Regions from separate parts of the Actinoplanes awajinensis subsp. mycoplanecinus genome, predicted to be linked through region 1. Evidence: riboswitches for the same ligand, from Rfam matches in the RefSeq annotation. Region 1 holds a riboswitch; the other holds the start of a gene.
What was found. Region 1 has a riboswitch for glycine ahead of gcvT (glycine cleavage system aminomethyltransferase GcvT). Riboswitches for the same ligand answer to the same signal wherever they lie in the genome.
Positions count from the first base shown of each region.

Region 2: linked by a shared signal. The riboswitch ahead of gcvP (aminomethyl-transferring glycine dehydrogenase) and the one ahead of gcvT (glycine cleavage system aminomethyltransferase GcvT) in region 1 are both predicted to bind glycine.

Region 1 is NZ_LLZH01000156.1:90,615-106,831, reverse strand. Features, by position in the region: gene ADL15_RS18710 (ABC transporter substrate-binding protein) at 1-834, shown strand, start outside; gene ADL15_RS18705 (carbohydrate ABC transporter permease) at 834-1,706, shown strand; gene ADL15_RS18700 (carbohydrate ABC transporter permease) at 1,703-2,527, shown strand; gene ADL15_RS18695 (alpha-L-rhamnosidase) at 2,553-4,778, shown strand; gene ADL15_RS18690 (TetR/AcrR family transcriptional regulator) at 5,070-5,666, opposite strand; gene ADL15_RS18685 (MarR family winged helix-turn-helix transcriptional regulator) at 5,939-6,343, shown strand; glycine riboswitch at 6,488-6,585, shown strand; glycine riboswitch at 6,590-6,681, shown strand; gene gcvT (glycine cleavage system aminomethyltransferase GcvT) at 6,715-7,755, shown strand; gene gcvH (glycine cleavage system protein GcvH) at 7,765-8,124, shown strand; gene ADL15_RS18670 (L-serine ammonia-lyase) at 8,164-9,477, shown strand; gene ADL15_RS18665 (helix-turn-helix domain-containing protein) at 9,496-10,539, opposite strand; gene ADL15_RS18660 (alpha/beta hydrolase) at 10,578-11,555, opposite strand; gene ADL15_RS18655 (IPT/TIG domain-containing protein) at 11,684-13,192, opposite strand; gene ADL15_RS18650 (nitroreductase family deazaflavin-dependent oxidoreductase) at 13,298-13,768, shown strand; tRNA gene ADL15_RS18645 (tRNA-Glu) at 13,785-13,857, shown strand; gene ADL15_RS18640 (ankyrin repeat domain-containing protein) at 13,888-15,462, shown strand; gene ADL15_RS18635 (cyclase family protein) at 15,591-16,217, shown strand, end outside.
Region 2 is NZ_LLZH01000234.1:214,798-219,457, reverse strand. Features, by position in the region: gene ADL15_RS23955 (YnfA family protein) at 1-25, opposite strand, end outside; gene ADL15_RS23950 (nucleotidyltransferase domain-containing protein) at 176-922, opposite strand; gene ADL15_RS23945 (nucleotidyltransferase domain-containing protein) at 919-1,590, opposite strand; gene mgrA (L-glyceraldehyde 3-phosphate reductase) at 1,633-2,628, opposite strand; glycine riboswitch at 2,688-2,794, shown strand; gene gcvP (aminomethyl-transferring glycine dehydrogenase) at 2,891-4,660, shown strand, end outside.

The DNA of each region.
Region 1 (16,217 bases):
GCCAAGCTCGGCCTGCAGGTGCCCAAGACCTGGGCCGACTTCATGGCCAACAACGCCAAGCTCAAGGCCGAGGGGGTCACCCCGGTCGAGCAGACCTACAGCGAGTCGTGGACCTCGCAGGTGCTGGTGCTCGCCGACTACCACAACGTGGCCGCCGCCGATCCCGGCTTCGCCGACAAGTACACGAACAACCAGGCCAAGTTCGCCACCACGCCGCAAGCGCTGGCCGGCTTCCAGCGCCTCGAGGAGCTGAAGAAGGCCGGGTACTGGAACGCCGACTACGCCTCGGCCAAGTACAACGAGGGCCTGGCCGCAGTCGCCACCGGCAAGGCCGGGCACTACCCGATGATCACCTTCGGGGTCACCGCGATCGAGACGGCGGCGCCCGGCAAGGTCGGTGACGTGGGCTTCTTCGCGATGCCCGGCACCGACGCGGCCAAGAACGGCGTGACGCTCTGGGAGCCGTCCGGCATCTACATCCCGAAGAGCACCGAGGGCGACAAGCTCGCGGCGGCCAAGAAGTTCCAGGCGTTCCTGGCCTCCCCGGACGGCTGCGCGGCCGAGGCCGCCGCCACCCCGGTGGGCGGTCCGTTCGCGGTCAAGACCTGCAAGCTGCCCGACGACGTCGCTCCCGCGGTCAAGGACCTGAGTGCGTACGTCGACGCGGGCGCCGCCAGTCCCGCGCTCGAATTCCTCTCACCGATCAAGGGCCCGGCGCTGGAGCAGATCACCGTCGAGGTCGGGTCCGGGATCCGGTCCGCCGAGGCCGGCGCGAAACTGTACGACGAGGACGTCAAGAAGCAGGCCCAGCAGCTCGGCCTCAAGGGCTGGTGATGGCGACCGCGACGGCTGGCCGGCGGAGTACGTACCCGTACTGGTTCCTGATCCCCGGCGGGCTCATCTTCACGGTGTTCTTCCTGGTCCCGTCGGTGATGGCGTTCTACTTCAGCCTGACCCGGTGGACCCTGTTCGACCAGGAGTTCATCGGCCTGGACAACTACGTCCAGTTCTTCCGGGAACCGGCGCTGGCCTCCGGGCTGACGCACACCCTGATCTACGCCCTGGTCACCTCGGGGTTGAAGGTGGTCCTCGGGATGGCGCTGGCCATCCTGCTGACCGGGCCGATCATCGGGCGCGGCTTCATGCGCTCGGTGGCGTTCTTCCCGGTACTGGTCAGCACGATCGGGGTCGGCCTGACCTTCCAGGTGCTCATGCACCCGACCAAGGGGCTGATCAACCAGGCGCTCGCCGTGATCGGCATCGACGGGCCGGCCTGGCTCGTCGACCCGAGCTGGGCGCTGCTGTCGGTCGCGCTCGTCGACGTCTGGCAGGGCGTCGGGCTGGCCACCGTGATCTACATGGCCGGCATCCTGACCATCCCCGGCGAGTACTTCGAAGCGGCCAAGATGGACGGAGCCAGCGCCTGGCACCGGTTCCGGCACGTCACGCTGCCGCTCGCCAAACCGGCCACCATCTCAGTGATCATCCTGTCGCTGATCGGCGGGCTGCGGAAGTTCGACCTGATCTGGGCGATGACCAAGGGTGGTCCGGGCTTCACGTCCGACGTGATGGCCTCGGTGGTCTACAAGCAGTACCAGGCCGGCTTCTACGGGCTGTCCACGGCCGGCAACGTGGTGCTGTTCCTGCTGGTCATCCTGATCGTCCTGCCGCTGTTCTGGTTCTTCAACCGCAGGGAGGAGTCGTGAATCGTTCCCGGATCGCGCTCAGTGGCCTGGCGATCACGCTGTTCGCCGTGGTGTTCCTGGTGCCGTTCGCGTTCATCCTGCTGACCGCCGCGAAGACCCAGTCGGCCTCGGCGCTGCTGGACTTCTCCTGGCCCACCCAGTGGGCGTTCGTGCAGAACCTGCAGGCCGTGATCGAGGCCCGCGACTACCTGCTGATCATCGCGTTCATCAACAGCACCATCCTGACCGTGGTCAGCGTCGCCGTGGTGGTCGTCCTGGCCGCGATGGCCGCGTTCGTGCTGCAGCGGCGCAAGTCGCGCTGGACCGGCGCGCTCAACCTGATCGTACTGTCCGGGCTGGTCATCCCGCCGGCCGTGGTGCCGACCATCTGGGTGCTGCAGAAGACCCAGCTGTTCAAGACCATGCCGGGGCTGATCCTGGTCGAGATCGCCTACGCGATGGCGTTCTGCGTGCTGCTGTTCCAGGCGTTCATCGCCAGCGTCCCGCGCGAGCTGGACGAGGCGGCGACCATCGACGGGGCCGGGCCGGTGAGCCTGTTCTTCCGGGTGGTGTTCCCGCTGCTGCGGCCGATCATCGTGACCGTCGTGGTGGTGCAGTCGGTGTTCATCTGGAACGACTTCGCCAGCCCGCTGTACTTCCTGCCCGGCGACGAGAACGCCACCGTGCAGCTCACCCTCTTCACGTTCCAGGGCCAGTACAACAACGCCTACAACCTGCTGTTCATGGACGTCCTGCTGGTGACGATCCCGCCGCTGATCCTGTTCGCGATCTTCCAGCGGCAGATCGTCTCGGGGATGGTCTCCGGCTCGGTCAAGGGCTAGCTCGGTCCCATCAATGAAAGGTTTCATGATGCACGACTCGACCGCGCGGATGATCACGCCAGCCACCGAGCTGGGCAGTGCCCCGTGCTTTCGGACCGAGATCGACCTCGACACCGGCCACGGCGACGTCGTCGCGGCGACACTGCGGATCAGCAGCCTGGGCGTGCACGAGGCCCGGATCGACGGGCAGCCGGTCGGCGCCGACGTGCTCAGCCCGGGCTGGAGTTCCTACGAGCACCGGCTCCGCTATCTGAGCCACGACGTGACCGGGCTGCTCACGGCCGGTTCCGTGCTGACCGTGCAGGTCGGCAACGGGTGGTACCGCGGGCGGCTGGGCTTCATGGGCGGCCGGGCGTTCTACGGGGACCGGCTCGGGGTGATCGCCGACCTCGAGATCCGCTTCGCGGACGGGCACCGGCAGGTGGTGGTCACCGACGAGAGCTGGACCGCCGGCGGGTCCGACGTCATCGCCGATGATCTGTACGACGGGCAGACCATCGACGCGCGCCGCCGTACGGCCGCGCCCGGGTGGTCGCTGCCGGTGCGGGTGCTGGACTTCGATCGGGGGCGGCTCACGCCGTACATCGGACCGGCAGTGACCCGGCAGGATCTCGTCGCGCCCAGCAAGGTCTGGGAGTCGCCCACCGGGCGGATCCTGATCGATTTCGGGCAGAACCTTGTCGGCTGGGTGCGGTTCACCACCACCGGACCGGCCGGCTCGGAGGTCCGGCTGCGGCACGCCGAGGTCCTCGAGGACGGCGAGCTCGGCGTGCGGCCGCTGCGCGACGCCCAGGCCACCGACCGGTTCATCCGCAGCGGCGGCGTGGACTTCTTCGAGCCGACCATGACGTTCCACGGCTTCCGGTACGTGGAGGCCACCGGTCTGTCGCTGGCCGAAGCCGATCAGCTGGAAGCCGTCGTCGTGCACTCGCAACTGCGGCGCACCGGCGAGTTCGCCTGCTCCGACGAGTTGCTCAACCAGCTGCACCGCAACGTGGTGTGGAGCACCAAGGGCAACTTCCTGGACCTGCCCACCGACTGCCCGCAACGCAACGAGCGGCTCGGCTGGACCGGTGACCTGGCCGTTTTCGCCCCGTCGGCGGCGTACCTGTTCGACGTCGAGGCGTTCCTGGCCGACTGGCTCGCCGACCTGGCCGCCGAGCAGCAGGCCGCCGACGGGCTCGTCCCGTTCGTGATCCCGGACATCCTGAAGTTCCAGCCGCACCCGCCGGAGTTCCCCGACCCGGACAGCACCGCGTTCTGGTCGGACGCCGCAGTGTGGGTGCCGTGGACGCTGTGGGAGGCGTATGGGTCTCGTGACCTGCTGGAACGGCAGTATCCATCGATGGCCGCGCACGTGCGGCGGGTGCGTACTCTGCTGTCGCCGTCCGGAGTGTGGGACGGGTCGTTCCAGTTCGGGGACTGGCTCGACCCGGACGCGCCGCCGGACGCGCCGGCCAAGGCCAAGGCCGATCCGGGGGTGGTGGCGACGGCGGCCTACTACCGGTCGCTCACGACGGTGGCGGCGACGGCCGCGTTGCTGGGCTTTGCGGAGGACGCCGCGGAGTTCGGTGCGCTGGCCGCGCGGACCCGGGCGGCGTTCAACGCGGAGTATGTCGCGGCGGACGGCACGATCCGCTCCGACTGCACGACGGTGTACACGTTGGCGATCGTGTTCGGGCTGCTCTCCACTGCCGCTGCGGATTCCGCCGGGCAGCGGCTGGCGGCGCTCGTGGCCGCGAGTGGGTACCGGGTGTCGACCGGGTTCGCGGGGACGCCGTACATCACCGAGGCGCTGACCAGGACCGGTCACCTGGAGGACGCGTACCGGCTGCTGACGGAGCGTTCGTGCCCGTCGTGGCTCTACCCGGTCACGATGGGGGCGACCACGATCTGGGAACGATGGGACTCGATGCTGCCCGACGGCTCGGTCAACCCGGGGGAGATGACCAGTTTCAACCACTACGCACTCGGGGCGGTGGCGGACTGGATGCACCGTACCGTCGGGGGTATCGCTCCTCTTTCCCCGGGATATGCGCGAGTGTCGATCGCGCCGCGCCCCGGCGGCGCTCTGACCTGGTGCCGCTCCTCCCTGGACACCCGCCACGGCCGGATCGCGGTGTCCTGGACCCTTACGGATGGCGCCCTGGAGGTCACCACAACCCTCCCACCCGGAGTAACCGGCATCCTCTCCCTGACCGGTCATCCCCCCGTGGAGCTGACCGAAGGCACCTACCACTGGCCCGCCTGAACCCCCGTGCGAGTCACCCGGCGCGATGCCCGCAGCGGGGCCCGGACCGCTGCGCGCCTCCCGCCTCTCCCGGCTGGTCCTCAGGGGTGCCTCCCGAGCTCGGAGGGACCCCTGACGTCCAGCTCGATCCGGCCTGCTGGTTCACGGGGGTGTGTCAGGGACCCGGAGACACCCCCGTGAACCAGCCGGAACGCCGGCCCGCGCCGCGGTCCGGCCCTGGTCACGGCCCCGGCTGGCGCTGACGGTCGTCTCGAGAGCCGCGAGGGAGCCGTGGGTGCCAGCCGGCTGGGGTCAGCTGACCGAGTGGAGCAGGAAGGTGACCAGCTGCTGGGCGTGGTGGGGTGCGGCCTTGAGGCGGGTGGCTCGCTCGTCGGGTGGGGTGGTGAGGGCGTGCATCATGGCGCCGCCGGTGAGGGTGTCGACGAGGAGCGTTATCGGGACCGAGTCGGGGAGTTCGCCGCGGGTGACGCCGCGGCGGACGATGTCGCGGGCGGCCGAGATCTGCGAGGAGCGGATCCGGGCGTAGTGCTCGGCGATGCCGGGGATGGTGGCCGCCTCGAGGTTCAGGCGGAGGGCGGCGCGGCTGCCCGGGCCGATGTAGAGGGTGAGGATCTGGGTGGCCAGCTCGACCAGGTCACCGTGCAGGGTGCCGGTGTCGACGTCGGAGACCCGCGGGAGCCCGGCCGTCAGCGCGTCGGTGAGCAGGAGTTCCTTGCTGCTCCAGCGCAAGTAGAGGGTGGCCTTGCCGATCCCGGCGCGGCGGGCGACGGTCTCCATCGCGAAACCGGCCCAGCCGGCCTCGCCGAACACGTCCAGAGCGGCCTGGGTGATCCGGCGGTCGACCTCGGGATCCCGGGGCCGGCCCGGGCCGGACGGGGCAGCGCTCACCGCGGCCACCTCCCGGATTGCTGAACGGTTCGCGTCCAGGTTACTTCCTCGGGAGGCGCCACATCGTCGCCCGGGACGGTGAAGACCGGGCATCGGCCCGGGGGTGAAGGCGACTGCTGAGACCGGGTGGGGCTGTGGGAACAATGGTGGACCGGGATCGCCTCCGCGCAGCGGGGTCGGTGGCGGGTGGGGCCGCCGTGGCTCGACACTGAATGCGTAATGAGGTTATGGACATGGTGGCCGGGGAAAGTCGTGGGTCACAGTTGCTGCCGGTGCTCGCGCAACTGGTTCGCTATCTGCGCCAGCTGGAAGGGCCGGACAACCCGAGCTCGATCGCGCTCGCGGTGCTGCGCCGGCTCGTCGACGAGGGGCCGGGGCGGGTGACCGATCTGGCCCGGCTGACCCGGGCGTCGCAGCCGGGGATGACCCAGCTGGTCGGCCGGTTGGAGAAGTCCGCCCTGGTCCGACGGGTGCCGGATCCGAACGACGGGCGCGGGGTGCTGGTCGAGGTGACCCAGGGCGGGCGGGATCTGCTGGCCCGGACCTACGCGCACTATGCCGCGACGTTCGACCGGCTCTTCGAGCAGTTGGACGCGGATGACAGCGCGGCGATCGTTCAGGCGTTGCCGGCCCTTTCTCGCCTGGCCGAGGCGGGCGAGAAAGAAAGCGCCGGCTAGCGGTGAAGCGGTGGCCGCCGTGGGTTAGAGGTGGGGGAGGCGGGTAGAACTCTGGGGGAACAGACGGGCACTGCGGGCAGTCGATCTTGATGAGGCTGGCTGGGCCTGATAGCTTCCGAGCCACAAGTGAAGATTTTCGCCGCGACAACCGCTGCGGGAGAGCACTCGCCGAAACCGGGCGGGTCGCCGAAGGAGCAACTTCTCCCTCAGAATCTCTCAGGCCCACGTACCGCAACGGTCAGGCGACTCTGGAAAGTCAGCGCCCTCCCAGGGCGCTGCGCCCAAGGTGCAAGCCGCCCGACGCCGGGCGGTGAACCTCTCAGGCATCCGTGACAGAGCGAGGGAGGCCCGACGACCAAGGAGCCTCCCTGTTGAGACGCACCGCGCTGCACGACGTCCACCGGCGCCTCGGCGCCAACCTGACCAGCTTCGCCGGCTGGGAGATGCCGCTGCGTTACGGCAGTGACGTCGCCGAACACCACTCGGTCCGCAAAGCCGCCGGACTGTTCGACCTGGGACACATGGGCCAGATCGACGTCACCGGCCCCGAGGCCGCCGCGTTCCTGGACTACGCCCTGGTCGGGCGGCTCTCCGCGGTGCCGGTCGGCCGCGCCAAATACACCATGCTGTGCCACACCACCGGCGGCGTCCTCGACGACCTGGTCGTCTACCGGCTCGCCGAGCAGCACTTCCTGGTCGTGGCGAACGCCGCGAACACGCCGGTCGTGCTTGCCATGCTCGGGGAGTACTCCGGGGGCTACCCGGTGACGATCACCGCCGCCGACCGGGCGCTGATCGCGGTGCAGGGCCCGCAGGCCGTCTCGATCGTCGGCGAGCACCCCGACCTGCGTTATTACGCGATCAAGCCGGAGCGGCTGGCCGGCCGGGACGTGCTGCTGGCCAGGACCGGGTACACCGGCGAGGACGGCTTCGAGATCTACTGCGAGAACGCCGACGCCGAGGCGATCTGGGACTGGGCGGCCGCCGCCGGTGCCGCCCCGGCCGGGCTGGCCTGCCGGGACACGCTGCGCCTGGAAGCCGGCATGCCGCTTTACGGCCACGAGCTGACCGTGCGCACCACGCCGATGCACGCCGGGCTGGGCCGGGTGGTGGCGCTGGACAAGCGCGACTTCGTCGGCGCCGAGGCGCTGCGCGCGGTCGAACCCGAGTCGGTGCTGGTCGGCCTGGTCACCAAGGGCCGCCGTTCGCCGCGCGCCGGGCACGCCGTGCTCGACCCGGCGACCGGCGCCAAGGTCGGCGAGGTGACCAGCGGCGCGCCGTCGCCGACGCTCGGGCACCCGATCGCGATGGCCTACGTGGCGAAAAACCTCAACCTGACGAAACTCCTGGTCGATGTGCGTGGCACCCGCGAGGAAGCCGACATCGTCCCGCTCCCCTTCTACAAGCGATAGAGGCATCCGTTGCGTTACACCAAAGACCACGAATGGCTGACCGAGGACCCGGTCGCGACGGTCGGCATCACCGCCTACGCCGCGGACGCGCTCGGTGACGTCGTCTTCGTCGAGCTGCCCGAACCGGGCACGACCGTCACGGCCGGCGACCCGTCCGGCGAGATCGAGTCGACCAAGTCGGTGAGCGAGATCTACGCACCCGCGGACGGCGAGATCGTCGAGGTCAACCAGGCCGTGGTCGACGACCCGGCCCTGATCAACAGCGATCCGTTCGGCGCCGGATGGCTCTACAAACTGCGGGTCACCGGCGGGCCGGAGACCCTCGACGAGGCCGGTTACGCCGCCTTGATCGCCGGGGACAGCGCATGATCCTGACCATCCGACCGCGCGACCTGAGGGACTGACGACATGGCCGTCTCCGTCTTCGACCTGTTCTCGATCGGCATCGGGCCGTCCAGCTCGCACACCGTCGGCCCGATGCGGGCGGCGCGGATGTTCACCCGCCTCTGTGACGAGGGCGTGGTGAGCATCCGGGCCGAGCTCTTCGGCTCGCTGGGTGCCACCGGGCACGGCCACGGCACGCCGCGGGCGGTGCTGCTCGGGCTGATGGGCGAGGACCCGGAGACGGTCGACACCACGCTCGACCCGCCGGCCGACGGGCGGATCACCCTGCCCACCGGGCGCAGCGTCGCCGTCGAGGTGGTGCTGCACCGGCGCCGATCGCTGCCCGAGCACCCCAACGGGATGACCTTCACGGCGCTCGGCGCCGACGGCACCGAACTGCTGCGCAAGAGCTACTTCTCGGTCGGCGGCGGGTTCATCGTGGGTCAGGGTGGCTTCCACGTGCGTACGGACGAGACGCCGCAGCCCTACCCCTTCACGTCGGGGGCGGAGCTGCTGGCACTGACCCGGTCGACCGGGCTCTCGATCTCCCGGCTGATGCTGGCCAACGAGACCGTGTGGCGTCCCGAGGCGGAGGTGCGGGCCGGGCTGCTCGGGATCTGGGACGTCATGCAGGAGTGCGTCACCGCCGGTCTGGACGCCGAGGGGGTGCTCCCGGGCGGGCTGAAGGTGCGCCGCCGGGCCGCCGCCACCGCCCGCCAGCTGCGGGTGGCCGGTGATCCCGCGGTGCACGCGATGGAGTGGCTCACCGCCTACGCGATGGCGGTCAACGAGCAGAACGCGGCCGGCGGTCGTGTGGTGACCGCGCCCACCAACGGCGCCGCGGGGATCATCCCGTCGGTGCTCACCTACTACCTCGGGTTCGTGCCGGGGGCGTCGCCGGACGGGGTGGTCCGCTTCCTGCTGACGGCCGGGGCGATCGGGCTGCTCTTCAAGGAGAACGCCTCGATCTCCGGCGCCGAGGTCGGCTGCCAGGGCGAGGTCGGGTCGGCGTGCGCGATGGCGGCCGGCGGGCTCGCCGAGGTGCTCGGTGGCACGCCGGAGCAGGTGGAGAACGCCGCCGAGATCGGCATGGAGCACAACCTGGGGCTGACCTGCGACCCGATCGGCGGGCTGGTGCAGATCCCGTGCATCGAACGCAACGGGATGGCGGCGGTCAAGGCGGTGACCGCGGCGAAGCTGGCACTGCGCGGCGACGGCCGGCACCACGTCTCGCTCGACAAGGTCATCAAGACCATGAAGGAGACCGGGGCGGACATGAAGGTCAAGTACAAGGAGACGTCGCGCGGCGGCCTCGCCGTGAACGTCATCGAGTGCTGACCCGGTGACAAAATCTGCTCAGTCGGCGGGGTTGTGATGAAGGCGCCGGAGGGCGAACGCCAGCTGCAGACGTAGCCGGCCCGGGGGAGTGCGGAAGTCCCAGCCGAGCTGGTGGTCGATGTGGGAGAGCCGCTCCTGCATCGTGGAGTGGTGGAGGCGCAGGGTCGCGGCGGCGGCGCGCAGGCTGGGTGCCTCGGCGGCGGCGTTCAGGGTGGCCAGGGCCCACGGAGCGGTGGCCGCGACCCGGTCGAGCGCGCGGACGTCCGGGACGGGCACGGCGTCCGGGGTGATCACGGCGGCGAGCAGGGCCAGGCCGCCGAGGTGCTCGGCGTGCACGATGCGCGGGCCCGGGTCGGGCTCGGTGCCGTCCGCGGTGAAGCGCAGCGCGGTCCGGGCGGCTGCCCAGGACTCGGGGAGGGTGAGGACTGGGCCGAGGGGGCCGACGCCGGTCCGCTGCTGCGGGCCGGGTGGGGGATCCCGGTCGGTGGCCAGGTGGATGTGGCCGTCGGGGCGCGCGATTGCCCGTACGAAATCGGTGGTTGTGAGGCCGAGACGGGAGGCGGCCTGCAGCCGGACCGCTTCCGTGGCGTCGGGGTTTACGACGATCTTGAGGGAGTCGGTGGGCGGTGCTGGGGTGCGGTCGAGGACCGCGCGGGCGGCGGCCGCGGCCCGTTCCAAGATCATTGCGTCGACCGGGCCGGGTGGGCCGATGCGTTCCAGCCGGAGGACGGCACCGTCGGTGACCTCGACGGACATCCACGCCGGACCCTCGCTGGCCGCGGATCCGCCGAAGGCCGCGGCCTGGTCCGAGGCGGCCCGGCCCGAGTCGGCCTGGGCTGACGGGGCCGGGGTCGTGTTCGTGCCGTCGGGCTGGACCCGGAGCGAGATGCGGCGGCGCGGGTCGGTGAGCCGGGCCGGGCAGCCGGCCAGGACGGCGGCGCCGCGGATGATCGCGGGCAGGCCGGCGCGGCCCTCGACCAGGCGGTCGAAATACGCGATGACCTGCAGCGCCGCGCCCGCGTCGGGGTCGAGAGCGGTGAGCCGGGCGGCGAGATCTCTCACGGTGGCATCCTCTCCCGCCGCCCAGCACGAAGGAAGGGTCAGCTCCCGAGCAGCCGGCGCAGCCAGCGGACCCGGGCGGCGCGAGCCTCCTGTGACACCGCGGCCTGCGGGGCCAGCATGTCGAACCCGTGGAACCCGCCCGGCCAGACGTGCAGCTCGGCCCGGCCGCCGGCCTGCCAGATCCGGCTGGCGTAGGCGACGTCCTCGTCCCGGAACGTCTCCGCCGAACCGACGTCGATGAAAGCCGGCGGCAACCCGGACAGGTCGGTGGCCCGGGCCGGCGCGGCGTACGGTGACACGTCCGGACCGCCGCGGTCCGCACCGAGCAGCGCGGTCCAGCCGGTGTCGTTCGCGGTCCGGTCCCACACACCACGGCCGGCCATCTGCACCGCCGACGGGGTGTCGTTGCGGTCGTCGAGCATCGGGCAGAGCAGCATCTGACCGGCCAGCTCCGGCCCGCCGCGGTCGCGGGCCAGCAGGGCGGTCGCCGCGGAGAGCCCGCCGCCCGCGCTGGCCCCCGCGATGATCAGGCGCTGCGGGTCGATGCCCAGCTCGGTGGCGTTCTTGGCGGTCCAGACCAGGCCGGCGTAGCAGTCCTCGACCGGGGCCGGATGCGGGTGCTCGGGGGCGAGCCGGTACTCCACCGACACGATCACCGACGGCACCTCGGTGGCCCAGTCCTGCAGCACCTCGACGCCGGTCCGGTTGTCGCCGAGGATCATGCCGCCGCCGTGCACGTGGTAGAGACCGGGCAGCCCGGGACCGGCGCCGGCCGGGGTCAGGACGAGCAACTCGACGTCCGGGTCGCCGGCCGGGCCGGGCACGGTGCGCCGGGTGACGGTGAACGCGCCGCCGCGGGCCAGGTCGTCGTCGCTGACCTCGGCGAGCAGCGAGCCGGACCGCATCGGCTCGATCATGTCGGCGGTCAGTGCGGGCGGCAGGCCGACGGCGAGCACGTCGAGCGCGGCGGCCAGTTCGGGGTCGAAGGGCGGGGGAGGGCCGATGTCGAGCGTCACGAGGTGCCTCCTGGTGTTGCGAGCGTGTGACCATCCTGTGGCCACCCGGTGATTCCGCACACCGCCACACGGCGGAACCTCCCCGCCAACTGGCGGGGAGGTTCGGGTGCTGCCGTGACGCCCGTGACTCAGTCCAGCTCGGAGTAGGAGAAGGCGGCCGCGATGGTGAAGCGGCTGGCCGTGCCGCTGCTCGCGGTGAACGACACCCAGGTCGGGCCGGACCGTGCGCCCGCCGGGACGGTGCACAGCCAGGTGGTCCCGCTGGCCTTGCCCTGCGCGGTGCACTCGGCGGCCTTGTCACCGAACTTGAAGCCGGTCGCGGTCGTGATGTCGCCACCGGCGATCTTCACGGTGACCTTCGCGCCGCCGGCGAGCTTGTCGCCCTCGGCGGACAGGCTCACCACCACCGGCACGTAGGGGACCGTGCCGACGGTGCCGGGCACCCCGTCGTGGATCAGGGTGATGCCGGCCGAGGCCGCGGCCGACGAGGGTACCGGCACCCGGATGTGGGTGGCGTCGACCCAGAGCGGGGTGACCTTGGCGGTGCCGACCGTGGCGGTGATCGCCTCGGTGGTGAAATCCTTCGCGGTCGCCCCGGCGGTGCCGCCGGTGACCTTGACGAGCACCGAGCCGCCGGACGCCTTGACCACGGCGCCGTCGGTGACCTCGATGCCCAGCGGCGCGCGGTACGCGAACGGCAGACTGCCCGCGCCGCCGGCGGTCTTCACGGTCACCGCGGTGACGCCGTTGACGCCGGCCGGGGCGACCGCCTCGATCGAGGTCGCGGACTTCACGGTGAAGCTGGTGGCGTTCTTGTCGCCGAACCGGACCGCGGTCGGGTCGTCCGCCTTGACCTCCGAGAACCCGGTACCGCTGATCGTGACCGTGGTGCCGCCGACGGTGGACACCTTGGCCGGGGCGAGCAGCCCGATCGCCGGGGCGTACCCGACGGTCGCGGTCGAGGGGGTGCCGGCGATGCCGTCGCGGATCAGGGTGATCGGCACGGTGGTCGCCTTGGTGCTCTTCGGCGCGGTCACCTTGACGTGCGTGGCGTCGACCCAGGCGACCGCCGTCGCGGCGACCTCGCCGACCCTCGCGGTGATCTTCTCGGCGGTGAAGTCCTTCGCGGTGTCACCGACGGTGCCACCGGTCACGGTGACCGGCACGATCGTGCCACCGGCCATCTTCGCCCCGGTCACCGCGTCGAACTGGGCGCCGAGCGCCGACTTGTAGGTGAACGTCACCTCCCCGGAGCTGGTCCCGGCGGTGCTGGTGACGGTGACCTTGACGGCACCGGCGCTGCCGGCCGGTGCCACCGCGGTGATCTTGCTGTCCGACACGACGGTGAACGAGGACGCGTTGACGTCGCCGAACTTGACCGCGGCCCGGTTCTCCTTGTTCACCGCGGAGAAGCCGGTGCCGGTGACCGTGACCGTGGTGCCACCGGCGAGCGCCCCGGACGCCGGGGTGAGCTGGGTCGCGGTCGGTTTGGCGGCGTCGGCCTGCGCGGTGACGGGACGGGCGACCCGGTCCACGGGGACGGCCGCCTGACTCGCCGGCGCACCGGCGAACGTGACAGCGGCAGCGGTGACGACAGTGAGAGCGGCGGCCCGGCGGGCCTGCTTGGTGGTGGCCATGACCGGAACGATCCGCCCTGGTGAAGTGACAAACCGGTGGCGTCCGGGTGCGGTCCGGTTGTGCCGCTACGCTGAGCCGTTTGCTGTGACGAGTGGAGGCTCGCGTTGTCCTGGAAGAGTTTCTGGCGGTCGGTCGGCACCGCGTCGGTCTTCACCCCGCTGGCGCGGCGCACGGTCACCGTCGACCGGTGGCTCAGCCGGCTCACCCGGGGCCGCGTGGTGGCGCTGGGCATGGCCCCGGCGCTGCTGCTGACCACCACCGGGCGGCGCAGCGGGCTGCCGCGGCAGAACCCGCTGCAGTACGTCGCGGAGGGCGACACCTACGTCGTGGTCGGGTCCAACTGGGGCGGCGCCACCGCGCCCGCCTGGGTGCACAACCTGGGCGACCACCCGCAGGCCACGGTGACCATCGGCGGGCGGGACGTGGCCGTCGAGGCCCGCGAGGCGACCGGCGACGACCGGGAGCAGTTGTGGCAGGCGTTCGTCGCACAGTGGCCGGGATACCGTCGCTACCGCGATCAGGCCCAGCATCGTACGATCCGGATCTTCCGCCTGATCCCGGTCGCGGGGGCGTGACTACACTGCGCGGTGGCGGGTCGTAGCGCAGAGGTCGTCGCGTCTCCCTCTCACGGGGAAGGACACCGGTTCGAATCCGGTCGGCCCGCCACCCTCAGGACACGGCGGAACGGACACGGGTGGATCTGACGCGGCGGCGGGACCGGGAGCGGTACGCGAGGCAGCTCACCCACGCGACCCCGGCCGCAATGATCATGGATGCCACCGTGGCCCGGGAAGCCGGGGACTGGCGCGCGGCGTGCACGGCGGCCGGCGTGGACGTGCACGTCGACCTGCGGGACGTGGCCGCCAGGTTCGGCACCGCCCAGGCGTCGATGATCGAGGCCGATCTGGCCGGGTTCGCGCCGGACTTCCTGCGCCGGCACCTGCCCCGGGTCGACTCGGCGGCGCTGGAGCCCGGGGTACGCCTGGTGCTGTCCCGCCGGCCGGAGCCGTTCCGCACACCCGGCCGGCTGCTGCGCCGGCGCGGCACCCCGGTGCTGGTGGTGACGCTGCCGCCGAGCGTGGACGCGCCGCAGCGGCTGGCGTTGCGGGTCGCCGACGTTCATGAGCTCACCGGGTGGTGGGTGGACATGCCGGCCTGGGCGTGGTTCGACGCGGCGGTGACCGAGCGGCGCTGGGCGTACGGGGCGTCGGCGTCCCGGCTGCCCTGGGACGGTGGGGACGGGCCGGGGGATCGGGCGTCCGAGTTCGAGCGGCTGCTGGCCGAGACCGGCGGGGACCGGCTGGAGGATCTGTTCCGGTCGGCCGGTGTCGAGGTGGCGGAGCCGGACGGGCGGGCCTGGCACTCGTACGCGTTCGCCCGCGCGCAGGCGAACCTGCCGGTGCTGTCCGTGGAGGCGCATCGGCTGGCCGGGCGGTACCGGGAGATGCTGGGTGGTGCGACGTTCCGGCCGTTCGGGTGGAGCGGGCTGGATCTCACGGTGCGCCCCGACGGGTCGGTCGTGGTGAGCCCGGGGGCGTGGTCGGCGGGACAGGACAAGACCGGGCCGGTGGGGTTCGGGGTGGCGGCGCCCCTGGACGCGGCGTTGCTGCGCTGGGGGGTGCTGACGCCTGAGGAGTTGCACCCGCTGGTGCACGAGGCGTTGTTCCCGGGGCGGGCGCAGGACTGGCGGCCGGTGCTGCACGAGCCGTACGCGCAGGTCAGAGTGCGGTGCGGTGGGCAGTGGCACGTGGTGGAGGTGATCGGGGCGGCGGTGAGCACGCCGCACCACGACGAGGCGGAGCTGCAGCGGGAGGCGCTGCTCGGGGCGCTCGGGGGACGGGTCAGCGGGTGCGCCCGGGCTCGGGTGGGCTTCCGTACCGGCGGGAAGCCCGTACCGAAGGACATCCGCAAGTTGCGGCAGCACCATCTCGCGCGGGCTTTGCACGGTGACACCGACGGTGTGCTCACCGATCTCGCGGCCGGGACCGATCCGCTTTTCCGGGACGGGCTGGGCCGGACGTTGCTGCACTGGCTCGCCCACCTGGACCATCGACGGGTGTTGCCGGTGCTGCTCACCGCCGGGCTGCCGATCGCGGAACCGGACGTGGACGGGCGGACGGCGCTGCACGCGGCGGCGCTGGCCGGCAACGCGGAGCTGATGGCGGTGCTGGTGGCGGCCGGCGCTCCGGCGGACGCCCGGGACGCGCGGGGGAAGACCGCGGACGACCTGCTGGCCGAAACCCGCAAAAGACTCCGCGCGGCAGGCTGATCGATCGCGGATTCCACTGGGGATGGGCTGCCGTCGCGGCTCGCGGACCGGCACGATGAGTGGCGGATCCGGTCGCGGCCCTGATCGTCGCCACCGTGATGGTCCGACGACCCGAGGGAGTCCAGCTGATGTGCACCGAACCGAGCAAACCCGGTCTCAGCCGCCGCGCGGCCCTGTTCGGCGGCGCGGGAGCCGCCGCGGCCGTCGCCCTGGGCGAGCCCGCGCAGGCCGCCGGACGCCGCGGGCTGCGTGATCTCACCTACCCGCTGGGGCCGGGCACCCCGGCGTTCGAGCCCGGTGAGGAGGCGGTGCGCCGGACCGTGGCGACGATCGCCGACGACGGGTACTACATGCAGGAATGGCGGGTCATCGAGCACATCGGCACGCACGTCGACGCGCCCGCGCACTTCACCGCGGGCGGCCGGACCTCGACCGAGCTGCAGCCGGCCGAGCTGGTCGTGCCGGCCGTCGTGATCGACATCGCGGCGCGGGCGGCCCGGGACGCGGACACCGTGGTGACCGTTGCTGATCTGCTGGCGTTCGAGCGTCGGCACGGCCGGATCCCGGACGGGGCCGCGGTGCTGATGTATTCCGGCTGGGGTGCGAAGGCCGGCGACGCCGACGCGTACCGGGGGACCGACGCGGCCGGGACCCTGCACTTCCCGGGTTTCGGGGTGGACGCCTGCGAGTGGTTGCTGCGGCACCGGCGGATCCGCAGCCTGGGCGTGGACACGCTCAGCATCGACCCGGGGGTG
Region 2 (4,660 bases), on a different contig from region 1:
GGAGCAGCGAGCGCGCGACGATCATGCAGGCGAACCTACCGCCCGGGTGGTGTCCGCAGGCCGCGGGCGGGCAGCGCGCGGGCCGCCCGCGGGCCGCGCGGCTGGCGGTGAGGGCCGTTATCGAGCCGTCATGAGGGCCGTCAGAACCAGCTGACCCGCGCGCGCCGCGCCGGGATCAGCTCAGGCGGGTCTGGACGATCAGGTCGTGCAGGGCCGTCACCGCTTCCGCCGACGGCTTGTCCGGCAGTGGTGACGCGTCCCGGGCCGCCTCCAGCTCCGCCCGCAACCGCGGGATGTCCGCCGCCAGCCGCTCCGCCACCCCGGCCGGGAACGGCCCGTGCTCGGCCTCCCGCTTCGCCGCGATCAGGTCGGCCACATAGTCGACGTCCGCCCCGAGCACCCGCAGGTCGGTCTCCAGCGAGCCGGTCCGCATCAGGTGGATGCCGGTGAGCAGCACCCGCAGCGTGTACAACGCCGGCTTCAACTCCCCGCCCTTGGCGTACAGCTTCTCCTGGCTGTGCGAGAACCCCAGGTAGTGGTGCGCGTGATGCCGGGTGATCAGCTCCGGCGCCAGCTCCACCAACGCGGCGTGCAGCGGCGACGTCACCACCACCAGCGGCGACAGCAACTGCTCCAGCACGTAGCCGTTGCGGCTGTTCAGCAGGCGCGCGAACTTCAGCAGGTCGTGCGAGACCACGTCCAGCTCGACGCCGTCGCGGACCCCGCCGCGCTGCAGCGTCTCCGGCCCGGTTCGCAGCCCGACGACCTCGGCGAGCGGCAGCAGGTGCGCGGCGCGCAGGTCGAGGTCCGAGTCGATCGAGGCGAAGCCGTACAGGTGCGCGCCGCTCACGGTGCAGAAGATCAGGGGATAGGGAAGGTCGGTGGCAGCGTCCGCCGCCCACTCCGGCACGTCGAGGGTCACGGCAGATTCCTTTCCCGTACGGCGGTGAGCAGCGCGTCGACCCGTTCCCGGTCGGGCCGCTCGGGCAGCGTGGTGTCGGCGGCGGCCCGCGACAGGTCGGCGAGCAGCTCCGCGGCCCACGCGGCGACCGCGTCCCAGCTCAGCTCGCCACGCTTGACCGCCAGCAGCCGGTCGCGCAGGTGCCGCACGTCGACCAGGATCTCCCCGGTCCGCAGCACGTGCGCACCGGCCGTCAGCAGCCGGATCATGTGCATGGCCTGCTTGTGGTTGATCTCCCCGGTCCGGGCGCGCCGGGCCGCGACCCGGTCGAGCTGGTCCCGCGCGTAGTTGCCGTACGTCTCGGCGACCCGCCGGGACAGGAACGCGCCGCGGGCCGCGAGCAGTTCCCGCCCGTCGTCGGTGACCTGCTCGATCAGCGGCGACCAGAGCACTTCGAGCACTGTCGGGTTGGCCTGCAGCGCGAGCGTGCAGAACCGTTCGACCTCCCAGGAGAACTGTTCCTCGCGGGGCCCGTCCAGGTGGGTCGGCGGCTTGTCGAGACGCCAGAAGTCCCGGGTCGGCGCCGCGTAGACGCCGCGCCGGTCGTGGTCGCTGCCCGGGCCTTCGAGGCCGTAGGCGCGCGACCCGACGACGACCGCCAGGATCGTGTGCTTCTCGACGAGGTCCATGCCCGGGCACGGTACTGAACCCGTGCCCGGGCAGCGACGGGTTTACAGGTCGAGGACCGTGGCGTCGATGGCGTCCAGCTCCTCCTGCGACAGCGGGAGGTTGTCCAGCGCGGCGATGTTGTTCTCCAGCTGTTCGACGCTGGACGCGCCGATGATCAGGCTGGTCATCCGCGGGTCGCGCAGCGCCCAGGCCAGGGCCAGCTGGGCCAGGGACTGGCCGCGGCGCTTCGCGATGTCGTTCAGCGCGTGCAGCCGGCCCATGGTCTTCGCGTCCAGGGCGTTCTCGTTGAGGAACACGCTGGTGCGGATCCGCGAGTCGTCCGGGATGCCGTCCAGGTACCGGTCGGTGAGCAGGCCCTGCTGCAGCGGGCTGAACGCGATCGCTCCGGCGCCGGCCTCCTCCAGGGTGTCCAGCAGGTTGTCGTGCTCGGTCCAGCGGTTCAGGATCGAGTACGACGGCTGGTGGATCAGCAGCGGCGTGCCCAGCTCACGCAGGATCGCGGCGGCCTGCGCGGTCTGCTCGGCCTTGTAGTTGCTCAGGCCGACGTAGAGCGCCTTGCCGGACCGGACGATCTGGTCGAGCGCGCTCATCGTCTCCTCGAGCGGCGTCTCCGGGTCCGGCCGGTGGTGGTAGAAGATGTCGACGTACTCGACGCCGAGCCGCTTCAGCGACTGGTCCGCCGAGCTGATCAGGTACTTGCGGGAGCCGAAGTCGCTGTACGGGCCGTCCCACATGGTGTAGCCGGCCTTGCTGGAGATGATCAGCTCGTCGCGGTGGTGCTTGAGGTCGCCGTTGAGGATCCTGCCGAAGTTGGTCTCGGCGCTGCCCGGCGGCGGGCCGTAGTTGTTGGCCAGGTCGAAGTGGGTGACCCCGAGGTCGAAGGCGCGGCGCACGATGTCGCGCTGACGGTCGGCCGGTCGGGTGTCGCCGAAGTTGTGCCAGAGGCCGAGGGAGATGGCGGGTAGCTTGAGCCCGCTGCGCCCGGCGCGGCGGTACGTCATCGACTCGTAGCGGTCGTCGGCAGGGGTGTAGGTCACAGCCCCAGCCTAGGCATGCCGATCATGGTCATGTCCGCTGGTAGGTTGGTGAGGCCGGCTACACCCGCGCGGGAGAGACCTGGGTCCTGATTCTGTCAGGGTCCGTCGGCGCCGAAGAGGCAAATCCTCCCCGGAAACTTTCAGGCAAAAGGACCGCGTGGGCAGGCGACTCTGAAGTGCTCCGTCTTTCGAACGTGAAGGGCTGGGTATGACAGAGGGGGAGGTTGCGTGTCGACCTTCTCAACGCCCGGGAGCTGCCCCTATGACGTCGTCGTTCACCCACCGCCACATCGGCCCGCAGGCCGACGAGCAGGCGGAGATGCTCAAGGCCATCGGGTACGGATCACTCGATGCCCTGATGGATGCCGCGATCCCCGAGTCGATCCGGTTCCACGGTGAGCTCGACCTGCCGGCCGGCGCCTCCGAGGAGGAGACGATCGCCGAGCTGCGCGCGATCGCCGGCCGCAACACGGTGGCCACCCCGATGATCGGCCTCGGCTACTACGGCACGCACACCCCCGCCGTGATCAAGCGGAACGTGCTGGAGAGCCCGGCCTGGTACACCGCGTACACGCCGTACCAGCCGGAGATCAGCCAGGGCCGGCTCGAGGCGCTGCTCAACTTCCAGACCATGGTCACCGACCTGACCGGGCTGACCACGGCGAACGCGTCGATGCTCGACGAGGCCACGGCGGTCGCGGAGGCCATGACGCTCGCCCGCCGCGCCTCCAAGGTCAAGACTCCGGTGTACGTCGTGGACGCCGATACCTTCCCGCAGACCCTGGCGGTGCTGCGTACCCGGGCCGAGCCCCTCGGGATCGAGGTCACGCTCGTCGACCTGGACGCCGGCGACGCGCTGCCCGAGGAGTATTTCGGGCTGCACCTGCAGTACCCGGGCGCGTCCGGCGCGGTCCGTGACCACGCCGACCTGATCACCGCGGCGCACGCCAAGGGCGCCCTGGTCACGGTCGCCGCCGACCTGCTGGCGCTGACTCTGCTGCGCGCACCGGGTGAGATCGGCGCGGACATCGCGGCCGGTACGACGCAGCGCTTCGGCGTACCCCTGGGCTTCGGCGGCCCGCACGCCGGCTATCTGGCGGTGCGCAGCGGTCTGGAGCGCAGCCTGCCCGGGCGCCTGGTCGGTGTCAGCAAGGACGCCGACGGCGCGCCCGCCTACCGCCTCGCCCTGCAGACCCGTGAGCAGCACATCCGCCGGGAGAAGGCGACCAGCAACATCTGCACCGCGCAGGTCCTGCTCGCCGTGATGGCCGGCATGTACGCGGTCTACCACGGCCCGGCCGGGCTGCGGGAGATCGCGCAGCGCACCCACCGCAAGGCGCGCGCGCTCGCCGCCGGCCTCGCCGCGGCGCGTATCGAGACCACCCAGGCCGCGTTCTTCGACACGGTGACCGCGCGGGTGCCGGGCCGGGCCGCCGAGATCGTCGCCGGAGCCGCGGCCGCCGGGATCGACCTGCGGCTCGTCGACGCCGACCACGTCGCGATGTCGGCCGACGAGACCACCACGGACGCGCACGTGGCCGCGGTGCTGGCGGCGTTCGGCGCGCCGGAGAAGACCACCGGCCCCCGGGTGATCCCGGACGCGCTCGTGCGGACCAGCGACTACCTGAGCCACCCGGTGTTCAACACCCACCACTCCGAGACGGGCATGCTGCGCTACCTGCGCAAGCTCTCCGACCGTGACTACGCGCTGGACCGCGGAATGATCCCGCTGGGCTCGTGCACGATGAAGCTGAACGCCACCACCGAGATGGAGGCGGTCAGCTGGCCGGAGTTCGCGAACATCCACCCGTTCGCGCCGGCCGACCAGACCCGCGGCTACGAGGACCTGGTGGCCCAGCTCGAGGGCTGGCTCGCCGAGATCACCGGGTACGACGCGGTCAGCGTCCAGCCGAACGCCGGCTCGCAGGGTGAACTGGCCGGGCTGCTCGCGATCCGCGGCTACCACCGCTCGCGCGGCGAGACCCACCGCGACGTCTGCCTGATCCCGTCCTCGGCGCACGGCACCAACGCG